DNA from 4 places in the Pseudochelatococcus lubricantis genome. Region 2 is predicted to be linked to each of the others. Evidence: predicted binding sites of a transcription regulator. Region 2 holds the regulator's gene; each other region holds the start of a gene.
What was found. Region 2 encodes LexA, which represses DNA repair genes until DNA is damaged. Its sites were predicted from a motif close to TGTTCNNNNTGTGTTCNG; they were not measured.

Region 1 (3,743 bases), on a different contig from region 2:
CCATCGCCCGCCGTCCAACCGGCATAGACGCTGGCGGCAAGGCCCGCAACCCGGTTCGACAGGCAGGATGGCGTCCCGCAAAAGCCTTGACTATCGGGATTTCATACGTTTGGAAATCCGGAAAAGCGCATGCGCGGCATTTTTTAGAAACGGATGCGGCATCTTCCGGCCGCTATATCAGCCGGCACCCTCATCGGCATCCTCAGTCGACGGATCGACGTTTTCGAGAATACGATCCGCCAGCACTGTCGAGTTCTGGCGGATGGCCGCCTCGATCCTGTCTGCGACTTCAGGATTGCTCTTGAGAAACTGTTTCGCGTTCTCGCGCCCCTGCCCCAGTCGCTGACTGTCGTAGGAAAACCACGCGCCCGACTTGTCGACGATGCCGCCCTTCACGCCGAGATCGAGCAGTTCGCCAAGCTTGGACACCCCTTCACCATACATGATGTCGAACTCGACCTGCTTGAAGGGCGGCGCCACCTTGTTCTTGACGACCTTGACGCGCGTCGCGTTGCCGACGACCTCCTCGCGGTCCTTGATGGAGCCGATGCGCCGGATATCGAGACGCACCGAGGCATAGAACTTCAGGGCATTGCCGCCGGTCGTCGTCTCGGGAGAACCGTACATGACGCCTATCTTCATGCGGATCTGGTTGATGAAGATTACCATCGTGTTGGAGCGCGAAATGGATGCGGTGAGCTTGCGCAGCGCCTGGCTCATCAGACGCGCCTGGAGGCCCGGCTGCATGTCGCCCATCTCGCCTTCAATCTCCGCGCGCGGCGTCAGCGCCGCCACCGAATCGACGACGAGCACCTCGATCGCGCCCGAGCGCACCAGCGTATCGCAGATTTCGAGCGCCTGCTCGCCGGTATCGGGCTGAGATATCAGAAGATCGTCAAGGCTGACGCCGAGCTTGCGCGCGTAGATCGGATCGAGCGCATGTTCGGCATCGATGAACGCGCAGGTGCCACCGCGTTTCTGAGCCTCCGCGACGGTATGAAGCGCCAACGTCGTCTTGCCCGATGACTCAGGGCCGAAAATCTCGATGATGCGGCCGCGCGGCAGGCCGCCGACGCCGAGCGCGATATCGAGGCCAAGCGAGCCCGTCGACACGGTCTCGATCTCGACCCGGTCCTGCGCCTTGCCGAGCCGCATGATCGAGCCCTTGCCGAACGCCCGTTCAATCTGCGCCAGCGCGGCGTCGAGCGCCTTTGTCTTGTCCATCGAGCTACCTTCCACGAGTCGCAAATCGGCTTTTGACATGACGCTATTCCTTATGGCACCCCACCGCGAATTTCAACGCGCACCGGATATGGTACATATTTTGTTCTTGCGCACAAGTTCTTTTTATGTTCCAACTTATCCGCAATGAAACGCGGATAAGGGATGCCATGCGGGAAGAATGCTCATACGGAATGGTCGGCCGGCGCATGCCGCATGCGCCGGCCACAAAAATTGTTGCAGATATCGGCTTGACGCCCCTCGACGGCCGTTACAGTCCGGCGGACGTCTCGGCTGACAACTCAGCCCCCAGAAGCAGCGTCTCGACCTTTTCCACGACCTGGTTCGCCAGCGCTTCGGGATCGGGCAGCGAGGCGTCCAGGTGAAGGTCGGGCTTCAGTGGTGGCTCGTATTCCTGGCCGATGCCGGTAAAGGCAGCTATCTTGCCCTCTTTTGCCTGTGCATAAAGGCCCTTCGGGTCACGCTCGGCACACAGGTCAGGCGGCGCGTCGACAAAGATTTCGACGAATTCGTCGGGCGCAAAGCGCTCGCGCAGCCTGTCACGGTCGGCGCGGAAGGGCGAAACGAAGGCGCACAGCACCACGAGGCCCGCTTCCGTCATCAGCCGAGCGACCTCGCCGACGCGGCGAATGTTCTCCGTGCGCGAGGGTGGGTCGAAACCGAGATCGGCATTCAGTCCCTGCCGCAGGCTGTCGCCATCGAGCGTCATGGTATGGCGGCCAAGCGCGTTGAGCTTCGCCTCCACGAGATTGGCGATGGTCGATTTGCCGGAGCCCGGCAATCCCGTGAACCACAGCACCAGCGGGCGCTGGTGCTTGATGGCGGCGCGCGCGGCGCGGTCCACGTCGAACCCGTGACGGTACACGTTCGTCGCGCCGAGCGGTTGCGCGACCATTCCCGCGGCGACTGTCGCGTTGTTGAAACGGTCGATGAGAATGAAAGCGCCCGTCTGGTGATTTTCCGCGTAGGGGTCGAAGGCAACGGGCACAAGCGTCTCGATCTCGACGAGGCCGATGGCGTTGAGGCCAAGCGACACGACCGGCACCTCCGCCAGGGTCTCGACATCGAGATAATGGCGGATGGCGCGCACCGTCGCCGGTACCACGCGCGTGCCGATCTTGAGATTGTAGGAGCGCCCTGGCACCAGCATCTCATCCGCCATCCATACGAGGCGTGCGGCGAGGCGCGTAGCGACGATCGGACGATGTTTCGTAGCGGCGAAGACCTCCCCGCGCGGCGCGTCGATCTCGTCCTCGAGCACCAGCGTGATGGCGTCACCCGACCGTGCCTCCGGGCGGTCGCCGTCGAAGGTCACGATGCGCGCGACCTGGCTTGTCTTGCCGGAGCCGGCGGCCACGACCGCGTCACCCACCCTGACGCGCCCGCCAGCCACCGTGCCGGAGAATCCGCGAAAATCGAGATTGGGCCGGTTGACCCATTGCACAGGAAAACGGAACGGGCCATCGTCCCCGGCTTCCCGGACGTCGATGGTTTCGAGGTGGCCGAGGAGCGTCGGCCCCTTGTACCACGGCGTGGAAATGCTGGGCGTAGAAATGTTGTCGCCGAACCGCGCCGACAGCGGAATAGCCTCGATTCCGAGAAAGCCGAGCTTTTCGGCAAACACACGATAATCGGCGACGATGTCGTTGAACCGCTTCTCGTCGAAGCCGACGAGGTCGATCTTGTTGATGGCGAGCACCACGTGGCGGATGCCGAGCAGGGAGACGATGACGCTATGCCGGCGCGTCTGGGTCAGCAGGCCCTTGCGGGCGTCGATCAGCAGGATCGCGAGATCGGCGTTAGAGGCGCCTGTCGCCATGTTGCGCGTGTACTGTTCGTGACCGGGCGTGTCGGCGACGATGAACGACCGGCGCGCTGTCGAGAAATAGCGATAGGCGACGTCGATGGTGATGCCCTGTTCGCGCTCGGCCTCAAGCCCGTCGACCAACAGCGCGAAGTCGATATCCCCGCCCGTGGTGCCGACGCGCCGCGAATCATCCGCCAGCGCGGTGAGCTGATCGTCGTACACCGCGCTCGTTTCATACAGCAGGCGGCCAATCAGCGTGGATTTTCCGTCATCGACGGAACCGCAGGTGAGAAAGCGCAGCAGGCCGCGCGCCCCGTCGCCGGACGACGGATGACCGGCGGTGGAAGATTCGGCCTGTGGCATGGCGGGAACGGCGCTCATTCAGAAGTATCCCTCACGTTTCTTGCGCTCCATAGAGGCGCCGCCGTCATGATCGATCACGCGCCCTTGCCGTTCGGAAACCGAGGACGAGTCGAGTTCGGCGATGACGTCCTCCAGCGTTTGCGCCTGCGAGGGGATGGCGCCCGTCAATGGGTAGCAACCCAGCGTACGGAAGCGAACCGTGCGCAGCTGTGGCCGCTCGCCGGGCCGGAGAGGGAAGCGCTCGTCGTCGACCATGATCAGGGCGCCGTCGCGCTCGACGACCGGCCGTTCCGCGGCGAAATAGAGTGGCACCACCGGGATGTTCTCGGCG
Region 2 (3,743 bases):
CGCGGCACCAAGGTGCGCTTCAGGCCCGACGCCGAAATCTTCACCGCGGGCTCGCGCTTCGACCCCGCCCGCCTCTTCCGTATGGCGCGCTCCAAGGCCTTCCTGTTCGGCGGTGTCGAGATTCGCTGGCGGTGCGCGCCGGCGCTGCTGGCCGGCAACGACAAGGTTCCGCCCGAGGCCACCTTCCGTTTTCCCGGCGGCCTGAAGGACTATCTCACGCAGGAGATCGAAGGCCGCACACTCGTCGTCGACGGCCTCTTTTCCGGGCGCATCGACAAGTCCGGCGGCGACGGCAGGCCGGGCGGGCACGGCTCGCTCGAATGGGCTATCGCCTGGTATGCGGAGGACGACGGCCATGTCGCCTCATACTGCAATACCATCCCGACACCCGAGGGCGGCACGCATGAACAGGGCCTGCGCAACGCCCTGCTGCGCGGCCTGCGCGACCACGCCGAGCGTGTCAACCAGAGCAAGCGCGCGGCCCAGATCACGGCGGAAGACGTCATGGTTTCCTGCGCGGCCATGCTGTCCGTGTTCATCCGCGAACCGGAGTTCCAGGGCCAGACGAAGGACAGGCTCGCGACCGCCGAAGCTTCCCGCATCGTGGAAAGTGCGGTGCGCGACGCCTTCGACCACTGGCTCGCCGCATCGCCCCAGCAGGCGGGCCGCCTGCTCGACTGGACGGTGGACAGGGCCGAGGAACGGCTGCGACGCCGTGCCGAAAAGGACATCGCCCGCAAGACGGCAACCCGCCGCCTGCGCCTCCCCGGCAAGCTCGCGGACTGCACGAAGGCGGGGGCAGCGGGATCGGAGCTTTTTCTGGTGGAGGGTGATTCGGCGGGCGGCTCGGCCAAGCAGGCGCGCGACCGCGCCACGCAGGCCATCTTGCCGCTGCGCGGGAAAATCCTCAACGTGGCTTCAGCCGGACGCGATAAGCTCCTGCAGAACCAGCAGATCGCCGACCTCATGCTGGCGCTCGGCTGCGGCATTGGCTCCGCCTACCGCGGCGCGGATCTCCGCTACGAAAAGATCATCATCATGACCGACGCCGATGTGGACGGCGCGCATATCGCCTCGCTCCTCATCACCTTTTTCTGGCGCCAGACGCCGCGCCTCATCGACGAACAACATCTCTACCTCGCGGTGCCGCCGCTGTTCCGCCTGACCCACGGCGGCAAGACCGTCTACGCGCGCGACGAGGCGCACCGGCAGGAACTCATGCGCACGACGTTCAAGGGCAAGAAGGCCGAGATCGGCCGCTTCAAGGGCCTTGGCGAGATGCTGCCGGCGCAGCTCAAGGAAACCACCATGGACCCACGCAAGCGCACCCTGCTGCGCGTCGTCGTCGAGGAAGACGCGCGCCCGCAGACCAGCGATGCCGTGGAAAGGCTGATGGGCAACAAGCCGGAAGCGCGCTTCTCCTTCATCCAGGAAAACGCCGCCTTCGCCACGGATCTCGATATCTGACGCGGGGCGGCCGAATATCTCCGCGGGATGCCGAAAAAAGCCGCGCGGCGGAGGCAAGTTTTAACGATCATGCCGAATAGTGACGCTTGCGGAACACATTAAGAACTTGTATAGTGTTCGTGTTTCGTTTCATGGAATCCCGTTCCACGAAATGCCGCAGGGCGCTGATCCGGGAAGGATGTGTAGACCATGTTGACGCGCAAGCAACACGATCTGCTTCGTTTTATTCATGAACGCATGCGGGAATCCGGGGTTCCGCCTTCGTTCGACGAGATGAAAGATGCGCTTGATCTGCGCTCCAAATCGGGCATTCACCGCCTCATCATCGCGCTGGAGGAACGCGGCTTCATCCGACGCCTTCCCAACCGCGCCCGCGCTATCGAGGTGATTCGCCTGCCGGAGGCATTGTCCGCGCCGGTTCCGCGCGGGCGGTTCAGTCCCAGCATCGTCGAGGGCGGCCTCGGCCGGGACGGCGGCGCTGTGCGGGAAAGCGGACGCGAGACTGCGAGCCCGGTACGCGCCAGCGGGAACGTCTTGCGCGCCGCGGGCGAGCGGGTGAGCATCGATTCGGGTGAAGCGACGGCCGGCAACACGACGCAGATCCCCGTGATGGGGCGAATCGCGGCCGGCACGCCGATCAGCGCGATCCAGAACAGCAGCCACACGCTGGCGCTGCCGCCGGAGCTGCTGTCGTCGTCGGGGGAGCACTTCGCCCTTGAGGTGCGCGGCGATTCGATGATCGAGGCCGGCATTCTCGACGGAGACACGGTCATTCTGCGCAAGCAGGATATGGCGGAGACGGGCGATATCATCGTCGCTCTCATCGACGACGAGGAAGCTACCCTGAAGCGCCTGCGCAAACGCGGCTCCTCCATCGCGCTGGAGGCGGCCAATCCTGCCTACGAAACAAGGGTGCTCGGCCCCGACAGGGTGCGCATCCAGGGCAAGCTCGTCAGTCTGGTCCGCCGTTACTGAGGCGTATCGGGCAGCGAACACGCGAGCAGGCGTCTCTTCCGGCGCCATTCTCCGCAAAGCTTTGATTTGGCAAGTCTTTTATTTCAACGATTTAGCTGATCAGATCATTCCACCTGATCGGAGTGTACTCTAGCGTCCTGCGGGCCGGCGCCAGGGCCGCCCTTCCCCGCCGGCCACATTGCTGTCATGCGTGCTTTCCACGATCAGTCCGCCATTGCCGGATGTCAGCGCGATGGCGCCCAACCGTTGCAGGTCTTCGCGATCGATCACATAGGCTGCGGCACAGTCTGGCGGCGTCTGGCGGGGCGTGATCAGCAGGGCGGCGCGCCTGCAATCCTCGGCGAGCGCAGCGGGGTCGCGGGTGAAGGCGACGCTGCGGCCATCGGCGAGCCGGGCGACGCAGCCGAACCTGTCGCAGGCGACGTTGTGTTTGAGCGCGGGATCGTCCGCTCGGCGCCCGTCGCCGTCCGCCTTCAACCACTGCTCGACGACGAAGGCGGAAGGATTGCCGAGGATGACGAATCGACCGCCGGCGCTCCGCACGGCGGCGCCGCGTCCCTCGCGGTCGATGCGAACGTCGGGCCGCGCGGGCGCGGCGGCAAACGCAACACCGACCGCCACCGGCAGAACAGCGAGCCACCGCAGCGGCGTCGACCACAGGCAGGCCCAGAGCATACCGAAGGCGAGCAGCGAAAGGGCGCCGACGCCGAAAGCCGGCACGACGACAACAGCGCCGGGAAAGCCGGCGGCGATCCGCGCGCCCGCCAACACCGGCACGGCAGCGAGGCCGGCGAGATGCCAGAAGGGGCCATCGAGACCGAGCGGATAAAGCGCCACGGCAAGGAAGGAGAACGGCATGACCACGAGTTCGACGATGGGCAGGCCGAAGGCATTGCCCAGGATTCCCCACGGGTTGAAGGTCTGGAAGTGATAGGTGCTGAAGGGCCCGGTCGCGAGCATCGCCACGACTGTGGTCATGACGCTCATCACCGTCATCCGGTAAAGCCGCCCCTGCCGCCCGTCGGCGGAGGACGCACCCGGCGGCCCGCCTTCCCGCAGTGGCAGGGCGTTCGCCGCCGGCTCGGGGTCATCCCACCGCTCGAAGAGCGCGATCAGTGCCGCCACGCCGGCGAACGACATCTGGAAGCTCGGACCGAGCATGGCTTCGGGCTGCAATGTCAGGCACACCAACGCTGCGAGCGCGAGGTTGCGCATGGAAAGCGCCGGCCGATCGGCGAGAATCGCACCCATGACGATCAGCGTGACGCACAAAGCCCGCAGGGTATCGATTCCCGCCCCGG
Region 3 (3,743 bases), 190 kb from region 2:
GTTGCGCCTCCGCGAACGCCTCCTTCAGATAGAAGAGCGCTGCCCGCTTCTCGTCCATCACGTCATGGAGATCGCCTGTTTCGTTTACGTCTATGATCATGCTCACGCTCACCAGACTGCGTCGACTGTCCCTTGCCTGTTACCATAGGGCCATGACGCGCCCGCCGCCAGCAAGTTATTGCAATGCGGTTAACACCGGGCGGAATATGCATGTTGATAAAAAACTGTTGCATGCACGCAACAACCATTCCTCTCATGCCGCCGCCGCGATCCGCCCGATGCCGCCGCGATAGGACAACGCTTCCGCCAGATGCCGCCGGCCGACTCTCTCCTCACCGTCGAGGTCGGCGAGGGTGCGCGCCATGCGCAGCACGCGGTGATAGCCGCGGGCCGACAGGCGCATGGAGTCGGCCGCGTCACGCAGCAGGACGAGGCCCGCGCCGTCCGGCTGCGCCACCTCCTCCAGCAGCGGCGGCGGGCAGTGGGCGTTGGTTCCGCCGGCGGCGAGGCCGAGGGCGCGATAGCGGCGCGCCTGCATGTCCCGCGCCCGCGCCACCCGCGCGGCGACGGCGGCCGAGCTTTCCGCCGCCTGCGGCTGGATGAGATCGGCGGCCGTCACTGCCGGCACCTCTATGGCGAGATCGATGCGGTCGAGCAGCGGGCCGGAAAGGCGCGCCTGATATTGCGCCGTGCAACGGTCGTTGGGCTGGCGCCGGCAGGCGAAGCCCGGTTCCGTCGCATGGCCGCAGCGGCAGGGGTTCATCGCAGCGACGAGCTGGAAGCGCGCTGGATAGACCGCCCGCCTGTTGGCGCGGGAGATCAGCACCTCGCCGGCCTCCATCGGCTGGCGGAGGCCGTCGAGCGTCTGGGGCGCGAACTCGGGCAATTCGTCGAGGAACAGCACACCATTGTGCGCCAGCGACACTTCGCCGGGCCGCGCATGCACGCCGCCGCCGACAAGCGCCGCCATGGAGGCGGAATGATGCGGGGCGCGGAACGGCCGCCTGTCCGTGAGCGCGCCTTCGGCAAGGAGGCCCGCGACCGAATGGACCATCGACACCTCCAGCAGTTCGCGCGGCGTCAGTGGCGGCAGGATCGACGGCAGGCGGCTCGCGAGCATCGACTTGCCGCTGCCGGGCGGGCCGTGCAGCAGCAGGTTGTGGTTGCCGGCCGCGGCGATTTCCAGCGCGCGGCGCGCGCTCTCCTGCCCGCGAATGTCGCCGAGATCGGGCATCGGCGCGCCTGCCCGCTCCACCGCCGGCGAGGGACGCGCCAGCACCTGCGTGCCCCTGACATGGTTGGCGAGCTGCACGAGCGAGGCAGGCGCCACGATGTCGAGATCGCCGCCCGCCCATGCCGCCTCCGGACCGCAGGCCGCCGGGCAGATGAGGCCGAGCCCGCGTTCCGCCGCGGCCATGGCCGCCGGCAGCGCGCCCGCCACCGACGCCAACGTGCCGTCGAGTGCCAGCTCGCCGAGCACGACGTAACCGGCCAGCGCATCGGCCGGAATGGCGCCGATCGCCGCCATGACCGCCAGCGCGATCGGCAGGTCGTAGTGCGAGCCCTCCTTCGGCATATCCGCCGGCGCGAGATTGACGGTGACGCGCTTCGCGGGCATCGCCAGCCCGGAGGCCGCAAGCGCGGCGCGTACGCGCTCCCGCGATTCGCCGACCGCCTTGTCCGGCAGGCCGACGACGGAAAACGCCACCACCCCCGACGACACGAGCACCTGCACGTCGACGGGGCGCGCCTCGATCCCCTCGAAAGCAACCGTCGCAACCCGCGCAACCATCCATCATCCCCGAAAACCGCACACCGGCGCTCCATGTGCGAGCACAATAGTACAGCCATCAGCGCCACTCAAGAACAATTAATGAACATAATTCAAAATTCCTTTATTTTATTATTTAAAGAAAATCAAAATACGTAATTCATAAAAAAATCGATATTATTTGATGATTTTTTAATAAAAAATTTAGATATTTAAATACAATTTCTCTTTATTGTTTCATATGTTACATAAATTTAATAATGGCTTCTGCCACCTTAAGGAAAGTTAACTTGAATGCGGGCCGGGGCGGCGGCATATTTTTTTGCATCGCAACCGAGAGTGATCCGAAAGGACGACCGGATATGAAAAAAGCAATCGTTGCCGCTTCCACCGCCCTGCTTCTCGCCGGCCTGACGCCCGCGTTCGCCCAGGCCGACCAGAAGGACAGCAAGCCCGCGGTGGAGAAGGTCGAGCGCGACCGCCAGCAGGGTCCGCGCTTCTCCGCTGAGGACCGCGCCGCTTTCGTCGCCGCCCGACTCGCGGCCCTGAAGGCCGGCCTGCAGCTCACGTCCGAGCAGGAGCCCCACTGGACCGCCCTTGAAACCGCGCTGCGCGGCATCGCCGACGAGCGCGCGGAACGGCTCGCCGAACGTCGCGCCGGCCGCGACGAGGATGACAGCGAGGCGGATAGCGGGGAACGCCGCGAGCGCCGCGATGTGCTGCAGGTGCTCTCCTGGCAGGCCGAGGGCCTGCGGGCACGTGCGGACAATCTCACCAAGGTGGCCGAGGCGGCCAAGCCGCTCTATGACAGCCTGAACGATGCCCAGAAGCGGCGTTTTGGCGTGCTGCTGCGCGATGCGCTCGGCGGCCCCGGCGGGCCTCGCCACCAGCGCTGACCGCCTCTTCACCCCGTTCATAGGAAGGCCGGCGCCCGCGAGGACGCCGGCCTTCATCGTTTCCGAGTCGCTTACCGGCTCGGCGGCTGGCGTGTCAGATCATGCCTCAATTCACGGAAACCGGAATCTGTCCTGTTTACGTTGAAACAAGGCAGCCTCTAGTCGCGCAGCACCAGCACGGAACAGGTGGCGTGGCGCACGATGGTCGCGGCGTTGGAGCCGATGAGGTAGGTCGAGACGCCCGGCTGGTGCGAAGACACGACGATCAGGTCCGCGCCCATCTCCGACGCCTCCTCCAGCACCTCATTGTAGACCGCGCCGAGCCGCACAGCGGTCGAAACACGCTCGGGCGGCAGGGGAACGCTCTTGGCGAACTCCGTCAGATCGTCGGCCGCCTGCTTCGCCTGCTCCTCGTCGAAATCCGGCGGCACGAACTCCACAAACGACACCGGCAGCACGGAGCGCACATAGACGAGCCGCACGGTGCCGCCCGATTCCCGCGCCAGCGCCGCCGCCCGCGCGACAGCCTTGCGCGCGATATCGAGATCCGCCAGGTCGACCGGAACGAGAATCTTCTTGAACATGGTCCGCTCTCCTTCGCTCAACAGGCTCACTATCGCGGCGATGGCCGCCTGCGGCCTTGTCCTGCATCAATCGCACGCATGAATCGCGCGCCGTCCATATTATTACGCCTGACGTTCCGGCGTGTGAACAACGAGCCCGTCGAGCGCGTCGCTGACGCGAATCTGGCAGGAGAGTCGGGAGTTCGGCCGCACGTCGAGCGCGAAGTCGAGCATATCCTCCTCCATGTCTACGGGTTCGCCGACGATGTCGACCCACATGTCATCGACATAGACGTGGCAGGTGGCACAGGCACACGCGCCCCCGCACTCGCCCACGATTTCCGGAATGGCGTTGCGGACGGCGGTCTCCATGACTGTGGAGCCCGAAGCGGCATTGACGCTGCGCGCAGCCCCAGTCGAATCGATATAGGTAATGATCGGCATAAAACTTCCTGACTGTTCTGCACACGGCATCCGGATCGCGGCTTTTCTGCAACACCGGCTCACAACACT
Region 4 (3,743 bases), 990 kb from region 2:
GCGCTCGATCGCGCCGAACTCGGCGCCTTCCGGCAGCTTCAGGGTCTCGGCGTGGACCGAGTCACCGATCTCCAGATTGCCGACGTCCACCTCGACGCTGTCCGGGATGGCGTCAGCCGCCACGACCAGCGCGATCTTGTGGTGAACGATGTTCAGCGTGCCACCGTTCTTGAGGCCCGGAGCGGCTTCCTCGTTGACGAAGTGCAGCGGCACCTCGACCTCGATCTTCGCGCCGCGTGCCACGCGCAGGAAGTCGACATGGATCGGGAAATCCTTCACCTTGTCGAGCTGGTAATCGCGCGGAATGACGGTGGTCTTCTTGCCGTCGACGTCGATCTCGAACAGCGTGCTGAGGAAGCCGCCGGCGTAGATGAGACGCTTCGTCTCGTTGAAGTCGAGCGCGACGGGTTGGGCGGGGGCGCCGAGGCCGTAGATCACGGCGGGAACCTGACCCTGACGGCGGATTGCACGGGCGGCCCCCTTGCCGACCCCTGCGCGCGCCGTAGCCTTGAGCGGCTTTGCCGAATGGGCAGCGGACATATTGATCATCCTTGACAAACGAAAATGTAAACGACTGCCGGAAATGCAAATGGCCGCGCACATGCACGGCCCGGTGGTCTCCGGCTCACGAAAGCGCCCGTGCCTCCAAGGGTGTCTCGCGGGCGCCAGCGTCTTATAAAGATTTTTTTCCGGATTACAAACCCGAATCGCCGCCTACAGCGGCAAAACCGCCTCAAGCCGGCGCATCATGAAGCGCGCGTCGGTGTCGTAGCTTTTGAGCGACGCGGCGAGACGCGCATCCTCGACGATCTCGAACCCCTGCCGCCGCCAGAACGGCGCGGAGGCGTTCACCGCCACGAGCGACAGGTCGGCGAGGCCGATGGCGCGCGTGTGTTCCGCCAGATGCGCGACCGCCCGCGCGCCCGCGCCGCTGCCGCGCGCCTGCGGCAGCAGGGCGAGATCGTGGATGTAGAACGTCGCCGGGAAGGTTGGCATCGCCACCACGAGGCTGTCGAGCTTGGGCGGCATCATCGGATGCCACGGATGGCTGATGACGTAGCCGGCCGTCCCGCCGTCCATCTCCAGCACATGGCAGCCTTCCGGATAGAGTCGCAGCCGCTCCGCGAACACCTCGATGCGCTCCGGATAGCCGGGATGCACGCGCTCGCCGGCGGCATGCACGCCGTCAAGGTCGTTGGGCTCCATGGGGCGCCAGGCGAATGGCAGAGAGCCCGCGGAAGGCCGGCGCCCGCCCGTGATCGCATCCGCCGGACTGTCGAGTTCCGTCATTTCCTGCGTCATGCCTCCGTGTGCTCGCCCTCGCCGCCGGCCCGGCCGGCATGCTTCGCCGCCTTTGCGAACTTGCGGCTGACCCGCTCGCGCTTCAACCGCGACAGGTGATCGATGAACAGCACGCCGTTCAGATGATCGATCTCGTGCTGCAGGCAGGTAGCGAGCAGGCCGTCGGCCTCGATCTCCCGCGTCGCGCCGTCGAGATCCATGTAGCGCACGCGCACGCGCGCCGGGCGCTCCACCTCCTCATAGTACTCGGGAATGGAGAGGCACCCCTCCTGATGAACGCGGAACTCGTCGTCCGACTCCCAGACGATCTCGGGGTTGATGACGGTCATCGGCTGGCGCTCTTCCTCGCGGCTGCCGACATCGACGACCAGCAGCCGCTTGGGCACGCCGACCTGAATCGCCGCCAGCCCGATGCCGGGCGCGTCGTACATGGTCTCGAACATGTCCGCGACGAGCGTGCGGATATCGTCGGTCACCGCCTCGACCGGCTTGGAAACCAGCCGCAGCCGGGGGTCGGGAAGTACAAGAATGGGAAGGATCGTCATCGTGCCTCTGCCTTGATGGCAGCGAGATAAGCATTCTTTACCCCGAGGTCAACATGTTCTTTATTCGTTCGATCTGCGGCGCGAATCGGCTATAGATGCGACATGAATGACGCGATCGTCCTCTTCGGCCATCCGGTGCCGCTGCTCCATGCCCTCGCGGGGGCGGGCGCGGCGGCCTTCGTGCTGCTCGCAGCCATCGCCGTGCAGCTCGCCGGGCTGGCGCGGGCGCGGCGCGAGGAGGCCTTCGCCGCCCACGAGCGGGCGCGGGAACTCGACGCACGGCTGGCCGAGATGCGCGGCCTGCAGGCGCAGCTCACGGGCCGCATGCAGACCGTCGCCGAGGTGTTCGGCACGCGGCAGAACGATCTGGCGCGCTTCCTGTCCGAGCGGCTGGAGGGGCTGCAGCATCGTGTGGGGCAGAACCTCGACGCCTCCGCCAGGCATACGGCGGCTCATATCGCCAGCCTCAACGAACGGCTTGCGCTCATCGACGCGGCGCAGAAGAACCTGTCCGAACTCTCCGGCCATGTCCTCGGGCTGAAGGATGTTCTCGCCAACAAACAGGCGCGCGGGGCCTTCGGGCAGGGGCGGATGGAGGCGATCGTCCGCGACGGCCTGCCGGCGAACGGCTATCGCTTCCAGCCCACGCTCGCCAACGGCAAGCGGCCGGACTGCCTCATCGACCTGCCGGGCGACCTGCCGCTCGCCGTCGATGCCAAGTTCCCGCTGGAGGGCCTCTCTGCCTTCCGCGAGGCGAACGACGGCGAGGCGAGGCGGCGCGCTGTCCAGCGCGTGCGCAACGACATCGGCTACCACATCCGCGAGGTCGCCGAAAAATACCTGCTGCCGGGGGAGACGCAGGACATCGCGCTGCTGTTCGTGCCCTCCGAGTCGATCTACGCCGACCTGCACGAGCATTTCGACGATCTGGTGCAGCGGGCGCACCGCGCGCGGGTGATCTTCGTCTCGCCCTCGCTGCTGACCATGGCGATCCAGCTCGTGCAGTCGCTGATCCGCGACACGCGCATGCGCGAGGAGGCGCGCGTCATCCAGTCGGAGGTCGGCCGCCTCGTCGACGACATCGGCCGCCTGCGCGAGCGGGTGGACAAGCTCGACACGCATTTCCGGCAGGCGCAGGAGGACGTCGGCCAGATCCGTGTCTCGGCCGACAAGGTGGCGCGGCGCGGCGAGGCGATCGCCGCCCTCGACTTCGAGGACGCCCCGCCCCCGCGCGACATGAACGGCACCGCTTCTCGCGGCCTGCCTCCCCGCGGCATGGCGCCCCCGGCTCACTCGCCCGAATAGGGCGAGAAGTGGCGGCGCGTCTCGTCCACCTTCAGCGCCCGGCCGATGGGCGGGAAGGCGCGCTGCGGGCAGGCGGGACGCTCGCAGACCTTGCAGCCGACGCCGATCGGCGTGGCGGCGGCCGGGTTGTTGAGGTCGAGCCCGTCGGAATAGACGAGCCGGCCCGCGTGCCGCAGGTCGCAGCCCAGCGCGACGGCGAAGGTCTTGCTGGGCGCGCGGTAGCCGCCGTGATCGCGCGCGACCGTGCGGGCGATCCACAGATAGGCGCGCCCGTCCGGCATCCGCGCGATCTGGGTCAGCACGCGCCCGGGATGCGCGAAGGCCTCGTAGACGTTCCACAGCGGGCAGGTGCCGCCGATGCGCGAGAAGTGAAAGTCGGTGGCGGACTGGCGCTTCGAGATGTTGCCGGCCCTGTCCACCCGGATGAAGAAGAACGGCACCCCGCGCGCGTCGGGACGCTGCAAGGTGCTGAGACGGTGGCAGATGGTCTCGAAACCGACGCCGAACCGATGGCTGAGCAGGTCGATGTCGTAGCGCCGCGCCTCCGCCGCCCGCAGGAACGTGCCGTAGGGCAGCACCAGCGCGCCGGCG

Region 1: recA (recombinase RecA) is a predicted target of LexA. The motif match lies at 1,340-1,357, and genes of this name have one in related genera.
Region 3: ACFFJ7_RS07030 (YifB family Mg chelatase-like AAA ATPase) is a predicted target of LexA. The motif match lies at 1,863-1,880, and genes of this name have one in related genera.
Region 4: ACFFJ7_RS03465 (DNA recombination protein RmuC) is a predicted target of LexA. The motif match lies at 1,902-1,919, and genes of this name have one in related genera.

Annotation. Positions count from the first base shown of each region.
Region 1 covers NZ_JBHLXC010000001.1:652,808-656,550, reverse strand. The annotation lists gene recA (recombinase RecA) at 178-1,263, opposite strand; gene cysN (sulfate adenylyltransferase subunit CysN) at 1,493-3,412, opposite strand; gene cysD (sulfate adenylyltransferase subunit CysD) at 3,431-3,743, opposite strand, start outside.
Region 2 covers NZ_JBHLXC010000002.1:1,112,830-1,116,572, reverse strand. The annotation lists gene parE (DNA topoisomerase IV subunit B) at 1-1,467, shown strand, start outside; gene lexA (transcriptional repressor LexA) at 1,657-2,442, shown strand; gene ACFFJ7_RS07830 (ComEC/Rec2 family competence protein) at 2,572-3,743, opposite strand, start outside.
Region 3 covers NZ_JBHLXC010000002.1:919,100-922,842, reverse strand. The annotation lists gene ACFFJ7_RS07035 (hypothetical protein) at 1-100, opposite strand, end outside; gene ACFFJ7_RS07030 (YifB family Mg chelatase-like AAA ATPase) at 254-1,792, opposite strand; gene ACFFJ7_RS07025 (Spy/CpxP family protein refolding chaperone) at 2,134-2,667, shown strand; gene ACFFJ7_RS07020 (universal stress protein) at 2,826-3,251, opposite strand; gene ACFFJ7_RS07015 (2Fe-2S iron-sulfur cluster-binding protein) at 3,354-3,674, opposite strand.
Region 4 covers NZ_JBHLXC010000002.1:123,080-126,822, forward strand. The annotation lists gene ACFFJ7_RS03450 (50S ribosomal protein L25/general stress protein Ctc) at 1-540, opposite strand, end outside; gene ACFFJ7_RS03455 (GNAT family N-acetyltransferase) at 715-1,302, opposite strand; gene def (peptide deformylase) at 1,299-1,847, opposite strand; gene ACFFJ7_RS03465 (DNA recombination protein RmuC) at 1,950-3,152, shown strand; gene ACFFJ7_RS03470 (short-chain fatty acyl-CoA regulator family protein) at 3,137-3,743, opposite strand, start outside.